DNA from 2 places in the Streptomyces sp. NPDC003248 genome. Region 2 is predicted to be linked to the other one. Evidence: riboswitches for the same ligand, from Rfam matches in the RefSeq annotation. Region 2 holds a riboswitch; the other holds the start of a gene.
What was found. A riboswitch is a leader RNA that binds a small molecule or an ion and turns the genes downstream of it on or off. The one in region 2 is predicted to bind cyclic di-AMP.
Positions count from the first base shown of each region.

Region 1: another riboswitch for cyclic di-AMP. It lies ahead of ACZ3KJ_RS05380 (M23 family metallopeptidase); the one in region 2 lies ahead of ACZ3KJ_RS11115 (transglycosylase SLT domain-containing protein).

Region 1 is NZ_JBVHDT010000002.1:14,238-21,948, reverse strand. Features, by position in the region: gene ACZ3KJ_RS05390 (dihydrofolate reductase family protein) at 1-908, shown strand, start outside; tRNA gene ACZ3KJ_RS05385 (tRNA-Met) at 993-1,066, shown strand; cyclic di-AMP (ydaO/yuaA leader) riboswitch at 1,484-1,640, shown strand; gene ACZ3KJ_RS05380 (M23 family metallopeptidase) at 1,650-2,675, shown strand; gene ACZ3KJ_RS05375 (aldo/keto reductase) at 2,793-3,737, shown strand; gene ACZ3KJ_RS05370 (PrsW family intramembrane metalloprotease) at 3,760-5,244, opposite strand; gene trmB (tRNA (guanosine(46)-N7)-methyltransferase TrmB) at 5,391-6,194, opposite strand; gene lhgO (L-2-hydroxyglutarate oxidase) at 6,274-7,533, opposite strand.
Region 2 is NZ_JBVHDT010000003.1:498,176-505,886, forward strand. Features, by position in the region: gene ACZ3KJ_RS11095 (ABC transporter permease) at 1-492, opposite strand, end outside; gene ACZ3KJ_RS11100 (ABC transporter ATP-binding protein) at 479-1,504, opposite strand; gene ACZ3KJ_RS11105 (LolA family protein) at 1,650-2,864, opposite strand; gene ACZ3KJ_RS11110 (polyprenyl synthetase family protein) at 3,087-4,097, opposite strand; cyclic di-AMP (ydaO/yuaA leader) riboswitch at 5,005-5,184, shown strand; gene ACZ3KJ_RS11115 (transglycosylase SLT domain-containing protein) at 5,190-5,675, shown strand; gene ACZ3KJ_RS11120 (HAD family hydrolase) at 5,734-6,561, opposite strand; gene ACZ3KJ_RS11125 (GNAT family N-acetyltransferase) at 6,810-7,711, shown strand, end outside.

The DNA of each region.
Region 1 (7,711 bases), on a different contig from region 2:
GGCCGGAGTACCCCCTCAAGGTCCTGGTCAGCGGCTCCGGCGAGCTGGACCCGGCGGCGCGGTTCTGGCACACCGGCGGCGAGAAGGCCGTGTACACCACCGACCCGGGCGCCGAGCGCGCCCGCTCGCTCGGCCTCGCCGCCGACGTCGTCCCCCTCGGCCCCCACCTCGACTGGCGCCGGCTCCTGGAACACCTCCACGACGTCCGGGGCGTGCGCCGGCTCATGGTGGAGGGCGGCGGCACCATCCACAGCCAGCTCCTGCGGGAAGGCCTCGCCGACGAACTCCAGCTCGTCCTGGCGCCCCTCTTCGTGGGCGACCCGGACGCGCCGCGGCTCTTCGGGCCCGGCGGCTACCAGGGCGGACGGCTGCGGCTGGTCGAGACACGGCGCCTCGACGACGTCGTCCTGATGCGCTACGAGCCCACCGCGCCCGGCGCCGGCCCGCTCCCCGCCGCCGCCGACCGGCACTGGCTGGCCCTCGCCTGCGAGCTGGCCGCCGCCTGCCCGCCGTCGCGGACCGCGTTCAGCGTGGGCGCGGTGGTGGTGGCCGCGGACGGGACGGAGCTGGCCCGCGGCCACTCCCGCGAGGCCGGCGACCCCGTCGTCCACGCCGAGGAGGCCGCCCTCGCGAAGATCGACCCCGCCGACCCCCGCCTGGCCACGGCCACCGTCTACAGCAGCCTCGAACCCTGCGCCCGCCGCTCCTCCCGCCCGACCCCCTGCGCCCGCCTCGTCCTCGCCGCGGGCGTCCGCAGGGTGGTGACGGCCTGGCGCGAGCCGGACACCTTCGTGACCGACGCCGACGGCACCGGCCTGCTGACGGCCGCGGGCGTCGACGTCGCCGTCCTGCCCGAGTGCGAGGAACGGGCCAAGGCGCCCAACCTGCATCTGCTGCACGGCAGTTGAGCCGGGCCGTGCCCCGCGGGGGCCGCCCCCGGGGAAGCCGTGTGCTTCGGGTCCCGCGGATGGCGTACACTGGTGTCATACCGACGCGGGGTGGAGCAGCTCGGTAGCTCGCTGGGCTCATAACCCAGAGGTCGCAGGTTCAAATCCTGTCCCCGCTACTGAAGGCCGAGGGCCGGAATCCTGATCACAGGGTTCCGGCCCTCGGTGTGTTGTGCTGTCACGCGCCCCCCAGGGCCCTTCGGCGCCCCGCCCTCAAGGCTTCCGGCGCCAGCCCCCTAGGCCTTCGGTGCCCGCCCCCAGGTCTTCGGCGTCCGCCCCGAGGTCTTCGCCGCCTCCCTTACGGAACGTGAGTGGGCGAGCGCCCTGCGCATAACAACTGAGTCACCATCAAAAAAGCCTGGAGAGGCGGTGCGTGCTCGACACCGGGTCAACTCGCCCTGATTTCATCTTCCCTGAGGTAAAAGTCCAGGCCATCAATGTTGTTGATCAAGGGGAACGGCTTGGAAACCCAGCCCTGGGTCTATTAACGTTCGATAACGCAGCGCGGTCGTCCCAGCCGTCACAAGAGGCGGCTCCGTGCGCACGCGCCGAATCCCGTAAGGGAACCGGGGAACCACCACCTTGGGGTGAATCACGCGGAGCCGCCGTGAGGTAACGGCTGGTATACGCGCGTAGGAGACCTTCCCGCTCCGAACCCGTCAGCTAACCCGGTAGGCGACGGAAGGAAAGGAGTACGCCCGCGTGGCGTCCAACCGGCCTGCCCCAGAAGCCCCGAGCGCGCCCAGCCAGACCTTCGGCTACGGCGGCTACCGCACCGACGAGGGCCCCTGGGAGGAGTGGAACCCCACCGCGGATTCCGTTCGCCCGGTACGCGGCCGGCACCGCGTCGCGAAGCAGCGCGGCGGACTCGCCCGCAGCTCCACCGTTCTCGGCGTCGGCGTCATAGCCGCCGTCGGCGCGGGCGGGATGGCCAGCGCCAACACGGGCAAGCCCCCGGTCTCCATCTCCATGCCGGACCTCCCCTCCGTGGGTTCCCTGATCTCGGACGACGACACCTCCGAGGAGTCCACGGCGTCCGCCCTCAGCAGCTTCGGCACCGCGGCCGCCGACGACGACAGCGGTGACAGCTCCGCCGACGCCGGCGAGGCGCTGCGCAGCCGGATCATGGCGCAGGCCGAGTCGCAGCAGGCCCAGCTGGAGACCAAGGCGCAGGACGCCGCCGAGGCCGCCGCCGCCAAGGCCGAGGCCGACGCGGCCGCCAAGGCGGAGAAGGAGGCGGAGGCCAAGGCCGCCGCCGCGAAGAAGAAGGCCGCCGAGGAGGCCGCGAAGAAGGCCGAGGCCGAGCGCCTCGCCGAACTCGCCAAGCAGTACACGCTGCCGACCTCCTCGTACACCATCACCTCGACGTTCGGTCAGGCCGGCGCCTACTGGTCCTCCGGCTACCACACCGGCCTCGACTTCGCCGCCCCCACCGGCACCCTGATCAAGGCCATCCACAGCGGCACCATCACCTCGGCGGGCTGGGACGGGTCGTACGGGTACAAGACCGTGCTCACCCTCGACGACGGCACCGAACTCTGGTTCGCCCACCAGTCCTCCATCAGCGTCAGCGTCGGCCAGAAGGTCTCCACCGGTGACGTGATCGGCCGCGTCGGCGCCACCGGCAACGTCACCGGCGCCCACCTCCACCTGGAGGTCCACCCCGGCGGCAGCAGCACGGGCGTCGACCCCGCGGCCTGGCTCCGGGACAAGGGGCTCAACCCCTGAGGCCGTCCCGTAGGCCCTGAGTCTTCCGGGGGCCGGTGAGGTGGTCTCCCGGATGTTTGCGAACACTTGGCCGGAGGCGTGAAATACGCGCCTCCGGCCGAGGCGTTGCCATGGAGCATGACTTCTCTGCGCAAGCTCGGCTCCTCCGACCTCGAGGTCTTCCCGCTCGCCCTCGGCGGCAACGTCTTCGGCTGGACCGCCGACGAGACGGCCACCTTCGCCGTCCTGGACGCCTACACGGCCGCCGGCGGCAACTTCGTCGACACCGCCGACTCCTACACGGCATGGATCGAGGGCAACAGCGGCGGTGAGTCCGAGACCCTCATAGGCAAGTGGCTCAAGGCCCGCGGGAACCGGGACGACGTCGTCATCGCGACGAAGGTGAGCCAGCACCCCGACTACCAGGGCCTGTCCGCCGCCACCATCAAGGCCGCCGCCGACGCCTCGCTGCGACGCCTGGGCACCGACCGCATCGACCTCTACTACACCCACTTCGACAAGCCCGAGGTGCCCGTCGAGGAGATCGTCGGCGCCCTCGACGAACTGGTGAAGGCGGGCAAGGTGCGGCACATCGCCGCCTCGAACATCTCGCCCGAGCGGCTGCGGGCCTCCCTGGACTTCTCCGACCGCGAGGGCCTCGCCCGGTACGTCGCCCTCCAGCCGCACTACAACCTCGTCTCGCGCGACACCTACGAGGGCGAGCTCCAGGACGTCGTCGCCGCGGCCGGGCTCGCCGCCGTGCCGTACTTCGCGCTCGCGGCCGGCTTCCTCACCGGCAAGTACCGGCCCGGGACGACCGTGGACAGCGCCCGGGCTGGGAGGGCCGCCCAGCACCTGGGGACCGAGCGCGGCCAGAAGGTGCTCGTCGCCCTGGACGAGATCGCGCGCGCCCACGACAGCGAGGTCGCCACCGTGGCACTGGCCTGGCTCGCGGCCCGCCCGACGGTCGTGGCGCCCATCGCCTCGGCGCGGACCGTGGAACAGCTGCCCGCGCTGCTGGGGGTGGCCGAACTGAAGCTGACCGAGGGGGAGATCGCGCGGCTGACCGAGGCCTCGGCCTGAGGGGACCGCGCCGGCCCGGCCCTTACGACCGGTAGGGGTGGTGGGGGCCGTGGCCCGGATACGGCCCCGGGTGCGGCCCCGGATACGGCCCCGCTCCCGTCGGGTAGCCGTAACCGCCTGGTCCGTGACTGGAGGGTCCCTGACCGGGCCCGCCGTAGCCCGGCCGACCGTAGCCCTGCCCGCCGTATCCGGGGTGCCCGGGCCCGTGGACCCCGTACGCCGGCCACGGCGGCACGGCCCACGGGACCGGGGGCGCCGTCATCCGGGCCGCGTGCTCCAGGGCGGGACGGGCGACGTCCTTGCGCCGCCAGAGTTCGTTGAGCAGTTCCCGCTCCCGTACGACGAAGTCGGCGCCGGCCCGGCCGAGGCTCCCCCGGTGCCGCAGGAACGCGAGGGAGGTCGCGTACGCCTCGTACCGCGCCACCTCGCGCGCGGCGGGCTTGCCCAGGTACCGGCGGGCGTGGTCGCGGGCCAGCCGCCGGGCGCGCATCGAGCCGAGCGCGTACGGCTCCCCCGGGGCGAGCCACCCCGCGGCCGCGTAGGCGGGCAGTTCCTCGCGGACGGTGCCCAGTTCCCGCTGGCGCGTCCACACCACCAGCCAGGTCAGCACCGCGAACGCCGGCACCATGAACGCCCCGTACACCGCGAGGAAGCCCCACTCGCCGAAGGAGGCCGAGCCGTTCCAGAGCGCGTGCATGACCATGGCGAGCAGCAGGCCGGCCAGCGGGAACAGGACCCGGCGGGCGCGCCGGCGGTGCCCGGAGAGCGCGGCGACGCCGAAGCCGATGCCGGTCAGGACCGTGAACAGGGGGTGCGCGAACGGGGACATGATGATGCGCACGAAGAAGGTCGCGGCGGTGACGGAGGCGATGCCGCCGTCACCGGTGAGCTGGTCGGTGCCGAAGGCGTTGCCGAGGTAGAGGATGTTCTCGGTGAACGCGAAGCCGGTCCCGGTGACGCCGGCGATGACGACTCCGTCGACCAGCCCGGTGAAGTCCCGCCGGCGGAAGAGGAAGACGAGGAGGACGGCGGCCGCCTTGGCGGACTCCTCCACGACCGGGGCGACGACCGTCGCGCCCAGGGTGTCCGCTCCGGCGGGGTCGGCGGTCGCCGTGGCTATCCAGCGGGTGGCGAAGCTGTTGGCGACGATCGCTATCAGCGCCGCCGCGCAGGCCCCCCACGCGAACGCGAACACCAGGTTCCGCCAGGGTCCGGGCTCGACCCGGTCGAGCCAGCGGAAGGCGGCCACGAGGAGCGGGACGGGCAGCACGGCCAGTCCCAGCCCCACCAGGAACCCCTGGGTGCCCGTCTGTTCGCGGACCAGGGCGAGGATCACCAGCCCGGACAGGGCGAGCAGGGTGATCAGGGCGCCGTACCGCACCCAGGTGTGCTGCCACCAGTGCGCGTGCCGGATCCCACCGCCCTCCGGCACCGCGCCGGACTGCGGCGGCTGCGGCGGCTGCGGGGGCTGTGGCGGGTGCGGCGGGTACGGAGGACTGGTGGCCACGGCATCGACCCTAACGAGGGAGAGGACGGCGGTGGAGGGGGTCGGGGGGAGGAGGCATCGGCTCGAAGGCGGGCGTGGGTGCGGGCGTGGCTGTGGATGCGGGCGTGGCCCGGGGGCGGTGACCCGGGTGGCGCGGGTGCTCGGGGTCAGCCGTGCTGTACGCGACGGAACAGCAGATCGTTCACCACATGACCCTTGTCCAGGCCCTGTCCCTCGAAACGGGTGAGCGGCCGGAACTCGGGCCGGGGCGCGAAACCGCCGTCCGCCTGCGTGTTCTCGAAGCCGGGGTGCGCGGTGAGCACCTCCAGCATCTGCTCCGCGTACGGCTCCCAGTCGGTCGCGCAGTGCAGCAGCGCGCCCGGCCTCAGGCGGGTCGCGGCCAGGGTGAGGAACTCCGGCTGGATGAGGCGCCGCTTGTGGTGGCGCTTCTTGGGCCAGGGGTCGGGGAAGTAGACGCGCAGGCCGTCGAGGGAGTCCGGGGCCAGCATTTCGCGCAGCAGGATGATCGCGTCGCCGTTGCCGACCCGGACGTTGGTGAGGCTGTCGCGGTCGGCGAGGTTGAGCAGGTTCCCCTGGCCGGGTGTGTGGACGTCGACGGCGAGGAGGTTGGTGCCGGGGGCGGCGGCCGCCATCTGCGCGGTGGCCTCGCCCATCCCGAAGCCGATCTCCAGGACGACGGGGTGGTCGTTGCCGAACAGCTCGGTGAGGTCGACGCGGTGACCGTCGATGTCGAGCCCCCACTTCGGCCAGAGCCGTTGCAGCGCGTCGGCCTGTCCCGTGGTCACCCGGCTGCGGCGGGGCTGGAAGCTGCGGATCCGCCGCTCGAAGTGCGAGCCGGCGGGGTCGGCCTTGGGGCCGTCCGGGAAGCGGGGCTCGCCCTTGGCGCGGGTGCGGCGGAGGGACTCGCCGGGGGCGGGTCGGGAGTCGGGGGTGTTCAGGGAGTCAGACACAGTGGGGCCGATTTTACGTGCGTGGGTGGACGGGGTGGACGGGGCCGGGGCGGGGGTGAGCGTGCGTGCGCGGTGGGGATCAGTCGTCGGCCAGCGCCCCCAGGGCCCGCCGGGCCACCTCCCGGCCGATCGGCAGGGAGGCCGTCGCCGCGGGGGAGGGGGCGTTCAGGACGTGGACGGTACGGGGGCCCTCCCGGATCAGGAAGTCGTCCACCAGAGTGCCGTCCCGCAGCACCGCCTGGGCCCGCACTCCGGCCGCCGCACGCACCAGGTCCCCGTCCTCGACGGCCGGCAGCAGCCGGCGCACGGCGTCCGCGAAGGCCGCCCTGGACAGCGACCGGCGCAGCTCGCCGGCGCCGTGGCGCCAGTGCCGTCGGGCCAGGTGCCACACCCCGGGCCAGGCCGCCGTCGCCGCCGCCTCCCGCGGGCGTACGACACCCCGGCCGTACCCCTCCCGGGCCAGCGCCGGGACCGCGTTGGGGCCGAGGTGGACGCTGCCGTCGACGCCGCGGGTGAGGTGGACGCCGAGGAACGGGAACGCCGGGTCGGGGACCGGGTAGACCAGGCCGCGCACCAGCTCGGGGCGCGCCAGCTCGTAGTACTCGCCGCGGAACGGCACGATCCGCATCCCGGGCTCGTCGCCGGTCAGGCGGGCGATCTCGTCGCAGTGCAGACCGGCGCAGTTGACCAGGACGCGTCCCCGGACGATGTCGCCGCGGGCGGTCAGGACGGCGACGCCGCGGCCGGGGCGGCGGTCGACGCGGACGACCCGGGCGCCGTGGCGGATCTCCGCGCCGGACGCCTCGGCCAGCTGCCGGGCGACCGCCGTGAAGTCGCAGACGCCGGTCGTGCGCACGTGGATCGCCGCGAGGCCGCGGACCTCCGGCTCGTACTCCGTGATCTGCGCGGGGCCCAGCTCCCGGACCGGGATGCCGTTCTCCCGGCCGCGCTGGACGAGGGCGTGCAGGCGGGGCAGCTCGGAGCGGTCGGTGGCGACGATCAGCTTGCCGGTGACGGCGTGCGGGATGCCGTACTCCGCGCAAAACTTGATCATCTCGGCGGCGCCGCGGACCGCGTAGCGCGCCTTGAGCGAGCCCGGGCGGTAGTAGATCCCGCTGTGGACGACGCCGCTGTTGCGCCCCGTCTGGTGCCGGGCGAGCCCCGGCTCCTTCTCCAGTACGGTCACGCGCGTACCCGGCGCGGCCCGCGTGATCGCGTGCGCCGTCGACAGGCCGACGATCCCGCCGCCGATCACCAGCACGTCACAGTCGTAGCCGACCGCCCGAGTCCCCGGCACCTGCCGCGCCACCTGCACCACCTCCCGGCTTCGATAGTGCACTGCGCCACTGACAACGGCTTGAAACCCCGGACGGTCCCCCGCACCCCGTGTCCCGCGTCTCACGGACGCGCCGCACGGGGCCCCTGCATCCCACGGGGCCCGACCGTCCCGCCGACGCCGACGCCGACGCCGACGCCGACGCCGACGCGGTCCGGACCGGTCCGGCGTACCGTGAGGC
Region 2 (7,711 bases):
GACGAAGGTGGCCAGCAGGCAGAAGGCCGCCGTCGTCGCGTACTTGGCGAACAGGAGGCGGGTGCGGCCGGCGGGGGCGACCAGGAGGTAGCGCAGGGTGCCGGCGTTCGCCTCACCGGCGAGCGCGTCGCCGGCGACGACGCCCACGGCCATCGGCAGGAAGAACGGGAGCGTGGCGGCCAGCGCGGTGAACACCAGGAACAGGCCGTTGTTGGTGATCTGCGCCATGAAGGCCGGCGCCTCACCGCCGCCGCCCCGCTGCCCGGCCGGGGCGCCGTTCCCGGTCTCGATCTTCACGGCGATCCCGACCAGGACCGGCACGGCCGCCAGCACGGCCAGCAGCGCGAGGGTGCGCCAGCGGCGGAGGGTGACGGTCAGCTCGCTGCGGAAAAGGCCGAGGGTCCACAGCGGGCGTGCCCCTCGGACGCCTTCGGCCCGCACCGCCGCGGCCGTCTCAGCCCGCACCGCCGCGGCCGTTTCAGCCCGCGACATCGAAACCCTCCCCCGTGAGTGCCACGAACGCCTCCTCCAGCGAGGCCCGCTCCACGCCGAAGCCGCGTACCCGGACGCCCGCCGTCACCAACGCGGCGTTCAGGTCGGCGAGTTCCAGGCCGCCGGGCTCGCCCGTCACCCGGTCCTCGGTGACGACGACGTCGCCCACCCCCTGTTCCTTCAGCACGCGGGCCGCGTCCGCCGGATCCGGGGTGGTCACGACGAGCCGGCCGCGTGCCCGGGCCGCCAGGTCGGCCACCGGGCCCTGGACGAGAAGGCGTCCGCGCGCCATCACGGCCGCGTGCGTGCAGACCTGCTCGATCTCGTCGAGGAGGTGGGAGGAGAGGAAGACGGTGGTGCCGTCGGCGGCCAGCTCGCGGACGAGGACGCGGATCTCGCGCATGCCCTGCGGGTCGAGGCCGTTGGTCGGCTCGTCGAGGACGAGCAGGCGGCGGGGCTGGAGCAGCGCCGCGGCGAGGCCCAGCCGCTGCTTCATGCCGAGCGAGTACGCCTTCGCCTTCTTGCCGGCGGCGGCCGTCAGCCCCACCCGGTCCAGCGCCGCCGCCACGCGCGGGCGCCGGGTGCGTGGATCGGCGGTCGGGTCGGCGGCGTCGTAGCGCAGGAGGTTCTCGCGGCCGGAGAGGAAGCCGTAGAGGGCCGGGCCCTCGATGAGGGCGCCGACGTGCGGAAGGACGGTGCGGGCGGCCCGTGGCATGGGCCGCCCGAGCACCCGGGCCGTGCCGGAGGTCGGTTCGACGAGGCCCATCAGCATGCGGATCGTGGTGGTCTTGCCGGAGCCGTTCGGGCCGAGGAAGCCGAAGACGCTGCCCGCCGGGACGGTCAGGTCGAGGCCGTCGACGGCGAGCTGCCCGCCGCGGTAGCGCTTGGTGAGGGCGCGGGTGTGGATGACGGGGTCGCCCGCACCCGGCACCGCACCCGGCGTCGCGCCCGGCACCGCACCTTGTGCCACTCCCGGCACCGTCCCGGGCGCCTCCGCCGCGTCGCCGTCCATCGACTCCCCGATCCGCTGTCCACTGGTGGTCGTCAGGCCGGTCACCGGTCGAGTCGGCCGCTCACCGGGCCGAATCAGCCGCTCACCGGGCCGAGCCGGCCGCTCACCGGGCCGAGCCGGCCGCTCACCGGGCCGAGCCGGCCGCTCACCGGGCCGAATCGGCCGCCTTGACCAGGGCGTCCTTGGTGACGGCACCGACGTAGATCTTGCCGTCGTCCGTGACCAGGGCGTTGATCAGACGGGTGGAGAAGACGGTCCCGGAGCCGAACTTGCCGGTGACCTTGTCGCCGAAGGAGCCCAGGAAGCCGCCGAGTGCGCCCGCGTCGGACAGGTCCCCGGCGGAGGCGGCACCCGTGCCGCCGGTGTCGAAGGTGGCCACGGACGTCCAGCCGTCGCCGAGGACGTCGAGGCCGGCCAGGTCCTCGCCCAGTTCCTCCTCGGAGCGGACGCCGGAGTCCTCGGGCACCTCGGCCGGGTCGGCGGCCTCCCCCTCGGTCACCTTCGCGCCCTCGGGCGGGGTGAACTCGAAGGTGGAGGCGGCCGGCCGGGCGAAGCTGACCTGGGTGAAGCCGGCGTCCACGACGGCCGCGCCGCCCCCGCTCGGGGTGAGCGTGAACTTCAGCGGCAGCCCGGTCTCCGCGTCCACGGCCACACTGATCGCGCCGACGGTCGAGCCGGACTGCTTCGGCTTGACGACCAGCTTGTAGGCGTCGCGGCCGGCGACCTGGGCGGTCCCGTCGACGGTGACCGAGGTGGTGTCGTCCACCGCCTTCAGGGCTTCCTCGGTGAGCTGCCCGGGGGTGGCGGGCACGGGCGTGCCGTCGTCCTTCGCGTTCTTCTCGACGGTGGAGTGGTAGACCTCGTCGGAGGCGCTGTCGTACGCCCACACGTCCGTGCCGTTGTGGATGACGCTGTACTCGGCGGCGTTCTCCAGGAGGGAGAGCTTCTGCCGGTCCGGGCCGTCGGCGGCGACACGCAGGGTGTGCGTTCCGGAGGCGAGTTCGGTGAGCTTGGCCGAGGGGTCGGCGGACGAGCCGCCGCTCTCCCCGGCGGCCCCGGAGAGCAGCCCGCTCTCCAGGCCGCCCAGGTCGGGCAGGCCCAGATCGGTGCTGATCTTCACGGTGCCGGAGAGCTGCTGCACGTCGGACGCGGCGATCTTCTCCATGAGCTGCTGCGCGCTGATCTTCGGCAGGTCGGGGTCGCCCGAGTCGGCCAACGCCGGGACCAGCCCGATCGTCGCCGCCGCGACACCCGCCACGGTGACCGGAACGACGTACCGCACGGCCTTGCGCCGTCCGACGCGCGGGTCGTCGTCGGTCTCCCCGGCGCGCGTGCTGTCGTCGGATGCGTACGGTGCCATGTGTGCCTTACCTCCGTCGTCGGCGGCGGCTGGTCATGTCGGGAAGGACCCCACCTCAAGCCGCCATTCTCACCCGAATCGGTGAGGGTTGGGGTTTTCCGTGGTCTCCATCTGACCAAATCGGCCCACCACATACGTCAACCCGAGGACTCAACTCCGCCTACGCCTGCGGTATGACACGGGGGCGGGTGACCGACGATCACCCGTAGGGGACGGGGCACCTCACCCGGCCCGGTGCACCACCGCGTCGCACAGCTCCATCAGCGCCTTCTTGGCCCCGCACTCCCGCAGCGGCGCCAGCACGGCCCGCGCCTCCTTCGCGTACCGCACGGTGTCCGCGCGGGCCTGCTCCAGCGCGGGGTGGGCGCGCAGGGCGGCCAGTGCCTCCGCGTGCCGTGCGTCGTCGCTCAGGTCGGAGTCCAACAGCTCGCAGAGCGCCACGTCCTCGGGCAGCGCCAGGCGCTCCGCCCGCTCCCGCAGCCGCAGCACGGGCAGCGTCGGGATTCCTTCCCGCAGGTCCGTGCCCGGCGTCTTGCCCGACTCGTGGGAGTCCGAGGCGATGTCCAGGACGTCGTCCGCGAGCTGGAAGGCGACTCCCAGCCGCTCGCCGTACTGCGTCAGCACGTCCACGACCGTCTCGTCGGCGCCCGACATCATCGCGCCGAACCGGCACGAGACGGCCACCAGCGAGCCGGTCTTGCCGCCCAGCACGTCGAGGTAGTGCTCGACCGGGTCCCGCCCGTCCGTCGGCCCCGCCGTCTCCAGGATCTGCCCGGTGACCAGCCGCTCGAACGCCTCCGCCTGCACCCGGACCGCCTCGGGCCCGAGGTCGGCGAGGATGTGCGAGGCCCGGGCGAAGAGGAAGTCCCCGGTGAGGACGGCGACCGAGTTCCCCCAGCGCGTGTTCGCGCTCGGCACCCCGCGCCGTACGGTCGCCTCGTCCATCACGTCGTCGTGGTACAGCGTGGCCAGGTGGGTGAGCTCCACCACCACGGCCGACGGCACGATCCCCGGCGCGTACGGGTCGCCGAACTGCGCCGCGAGCATCACGAGCAGGGGCCGGAACCGCTTTCCGCCCGCCCGTACCAGGTGCTGGGCGGCTCCCGTGATGAAGGGAACCTCGCTCTTGGTGGCCTCGAGCAAGCCTTCCTCGACAGCCGTCAATCCGGCCTGGACATCGGCTTCCAGAGCCTGGTCCCGCACGCTCAGCCCGAACGGCCCGACGACGGTCACGAGGGGTCTCCTGTCTGCTGGTGTCTACTGGCGGTTACACGGTTTGTCGATAGGTCGCTGCCATCACTCGAGTCAGCGTATCCGGTCACGTTTCGATCACTGATAAGCCCCCACGTCCCCCGGCCCCCCACGTCGCTCGACCGGGAGACGACGAGAGGAGCCCGGTTGAGCCCGGGCGGCTTCCGATCACGACCGGTATGTTTCCGATCAGCCGATACGAACGGACATTTATCGACTGACCGGGAAGCAGTGATTCATGTCCTGCGCGGAGGCGGACGTCGAATCCGCCGACCGGCCCCCTCCGCGCGACGACGCCGTCCCGGGCCCCCGCTCCCCCGGTCGGCCCGGGGCCTGCTCGCCCTCCGCGGTCAGCTCGCCCTCCGCGGTCAGCTCGCCCTCTGCGGCCCGCACCCGACCGGCCGCCCTCACCCGACCGGGAGCCTTCACCCGACCGGACGAAGGCGCACCCCGTGATCGACGCCGACGACCGTCAGGGGCGCCCTCGGCGGCGGCCGGCGTCCCCGCTGCCGGTGGCGCCGGCGTCCCTGCCTGCGCCGGTCAGCCTGACGGAGAGGCCGGGCCGCGACCGGGCAGTTCCCGCCCCTCCACAACACGCCCTATTCCAAGGGACTTAGGGCTCATTGTCCGTTTAACCCCTATTGCGCCGACGGGTGAGTTGGCTCACTCCCCACCCCCACCCCGCCCCCCGCACCGAACTCTGTGACTCCGCTTTGCGCCAAGCCAGTTGACGTTTCACGACAGCAAAGGATCAAGCACCCCATACCGCGCGGATCATGGTCAATAGGGGTGTGGTGTGATTCCGCCACTTGTTCCGGACATGTGCTCTCGCATACGTTCCCGCCACAAGTCGGGCGGACGCCGAATCCTGCCGCCGCCCTTCACCACCCATCGACGAACACTCACGCACGGCAGGAGCGGGGGACCCAGGTAGAACGCCGGGCCGTACGTCACGCACGTAACGGCCCCGGCTAGGGGTGAAGTCGTGCCGCCGTACCCGTACGGCGGCCGGCCGGGCACCTCCCCGCCCGAACCCGACAGCTCACCCCGCAGGCGCCGGAGAGGAATTCCGCCATGTCTGCTGCCGCCCAGCCCCGCCGCACCCGCCTCGCCCGCACCGTCGCCGCCGTCTGCACCGGCGCCGCCGTGCTCTCCCTTCCGTTCATGGCCGCCACGAGCGCCTCCGCCGCCACCACGACGTCGGTCACCACGACGTCGGCCACCACGGTCGCCGGGTACCCCGACAACCTCGACGGCTGGATCCGCGAGTCCCTCGCGATCATGGCCGAGCGCGGCATCCCCGGCACGTACAACGGCATCCACCGCAACATCCTCCGCGAGTCGTCGGGCAACCCGAAGGCCATCAACCTCTGGGACTCCAACGCGGCCAAGGGCACCCCGTCCAAGGGGCTGCTCCAGGTCATCGACCCGACCTTCGCCGCGTACCACGTGCCCGGCACCTCGTACGACCCGTACGACCCGGTCGCCAACATCACCGCCGCCTGCAACTACGCGGCCGCGCGCTACGGCTCCATCGACAACGTGTTCGGCGCGTACTGACCTGCGCCGAGGCGCAGGACAGGCCGGCTCCCGCGGGACACACCCCGCGGGACTCGCCCTAGGGGAAGAGTCGTTCGAGGACGACGGCCACGCCGTCGTCCTCGTTCGACGTCGTCACCTCGTCGGCCACCGCCTTCAGCTCGGGGTGGGCGTTGGCCATCGCGACACCGCGCGCCGCCCAGTCGAACATCGGGATGTCGTTGGGCATGTCACCGAAGGCCAGCGTGTCCTCGGGCCTCAGCCCGAGGTGTTCGGCGGCCAGCGCCAGCCCCGTCGCCTTGGTGATGCCGCACGGCTGGAGCTCCACCGTGCCCGGCCCGGACATGGTGACGGTCGCGAGCGAACCGACCACCGAGCGGGCCGTCGCCGCCAACTCGTCGTCGGACAGGGCGGGGTGGCGCAGCAGCACCTTGCTGATGGGCTCGCACCACAGGTCGTCGCGCGACCCGACGCGCAGGGCCGGCAGGGTCGGGTGGGGCATCCGGTAGCCCGGCTCGATGAGCGTCAGCCCGTCGACGCCGTCCTGGTCGACGGCCGCGTACACCTCGCCGACCTCGGCCTCGATCTTCCCGAGCGCGGTCTCCGCCAGGTCCCGGTCCAGGGTGACCGACCACAGCAGGCGGTCCGCGCCGGCGTCGTACACCTGTGCACCCTGGCCGCACACCGCGAGTCCCCGGCTGTGCAGGCTCGCCAGCAGCGGCCGGACCCGGGGTGCCGGGCGGCCCGTCACCACCAGGTGGCGGGCGCCGGCGGCCGCCACCCGCGCGAGCGCGTCGAGGGACCGGTCGGAGAAGGTGTCGTCGCCGCGGAGCAGCGTTCCGTCCAGGTCGGTGGCGATGAGGGAGTACGCGGCGCAGCGCGCGGCATCTGCGAAGGGGGCGGCCATGATCAGAGAATACGGATCCCCGCCCTCCCCAACTCACCGTCCCTTCCGGCCGATCCGCGGCGCAACGGGGAGAGGCGGCCGGAAACGGCTTTCACACGCAACGCCGGGTACAGGGCGGTTAAAGGCCTCTGCACCGATTGGCAACAACATGCTCCGCTGCCTACCGCCCGAACTACCTGGAGCGGTACCGTCCAAGGGTCCAGGGGGGACTTGATCGGGGGGTCAGGTTGAGCAGTGGACGTGTTCGTGTGCTCGGGCCCGAGGAGCTCGGCGAGGGGGAGCGGGAGCGGTGGCGCGCGCTGCGCGCCGCGTCCGCGGTCCCGCGCAATCCGTTCATGGAACCGGAGTTCACCGACGCCGTGGGCCGGGTGCGGCCCCGCGCGCGGGTGGCGGTGGTGTACGAGGGGCGTGAGCCGGTCGGTTTCCTGCCCCACGAGCGGGGCCGGCTCGGCCGGGGCCAGGCCCTCGCGTACGGCGTGTCGGACGCCCAGGGAGCCGTGCTGAGCCCGGGCCTCGGGCTGAACGCGGACGAACTGATGCGGGCCTGCTCCCTGTCGAGCTTCGCCTTCGACAACCTGGAGGCGGAACAGGGGCTGTTCCTGCCGCAGGTGGCCGCCGAGTACGCCTCCTACGTCATCGACGTGGAGAAGGGGTACGAGACCTACGAGTCCGTGCTGCGCGCGCAGTCGCCTAAGTTCCTGAAGACGACGCTCGCGAAGGAGCGCAGGCTGGGCCGCCAGGCCGGGCCGCTGCGGTTCGTGTTCGACGAGCGCGACCCGGCCGCGCTGCGCACGCTCATGGCGTGGAAGTCGGCGCAGTACCGCAGGACCGGCCGCCGGGACCGGTTCGCGCAGGAGTGGATCACCCGGCTGGTGGACGCCCTCGCCGAGACGCGCGCCCCGGAGTGCTCCGGCACGCTGTCCGTGCTCTACGCCGGTGAGCGGCCCGTCGCCGCGCACTTCGGACTGCGTTCAACAACCGTCCTGGCCTGCTGGTTCCCGGCCTACGACCCGGAGTTCGCGAAGTTCTCGCCGGGGCTGGTGCTGCATCTGCGGATGGCCGAGGCGTCGGCCGCGGAGGGCGTCGGCCTGCTCGATCTGGGGCGGGGCGCGGCCGAGTACAAGGACTCGCTGAAGACGGGCGAACTGCC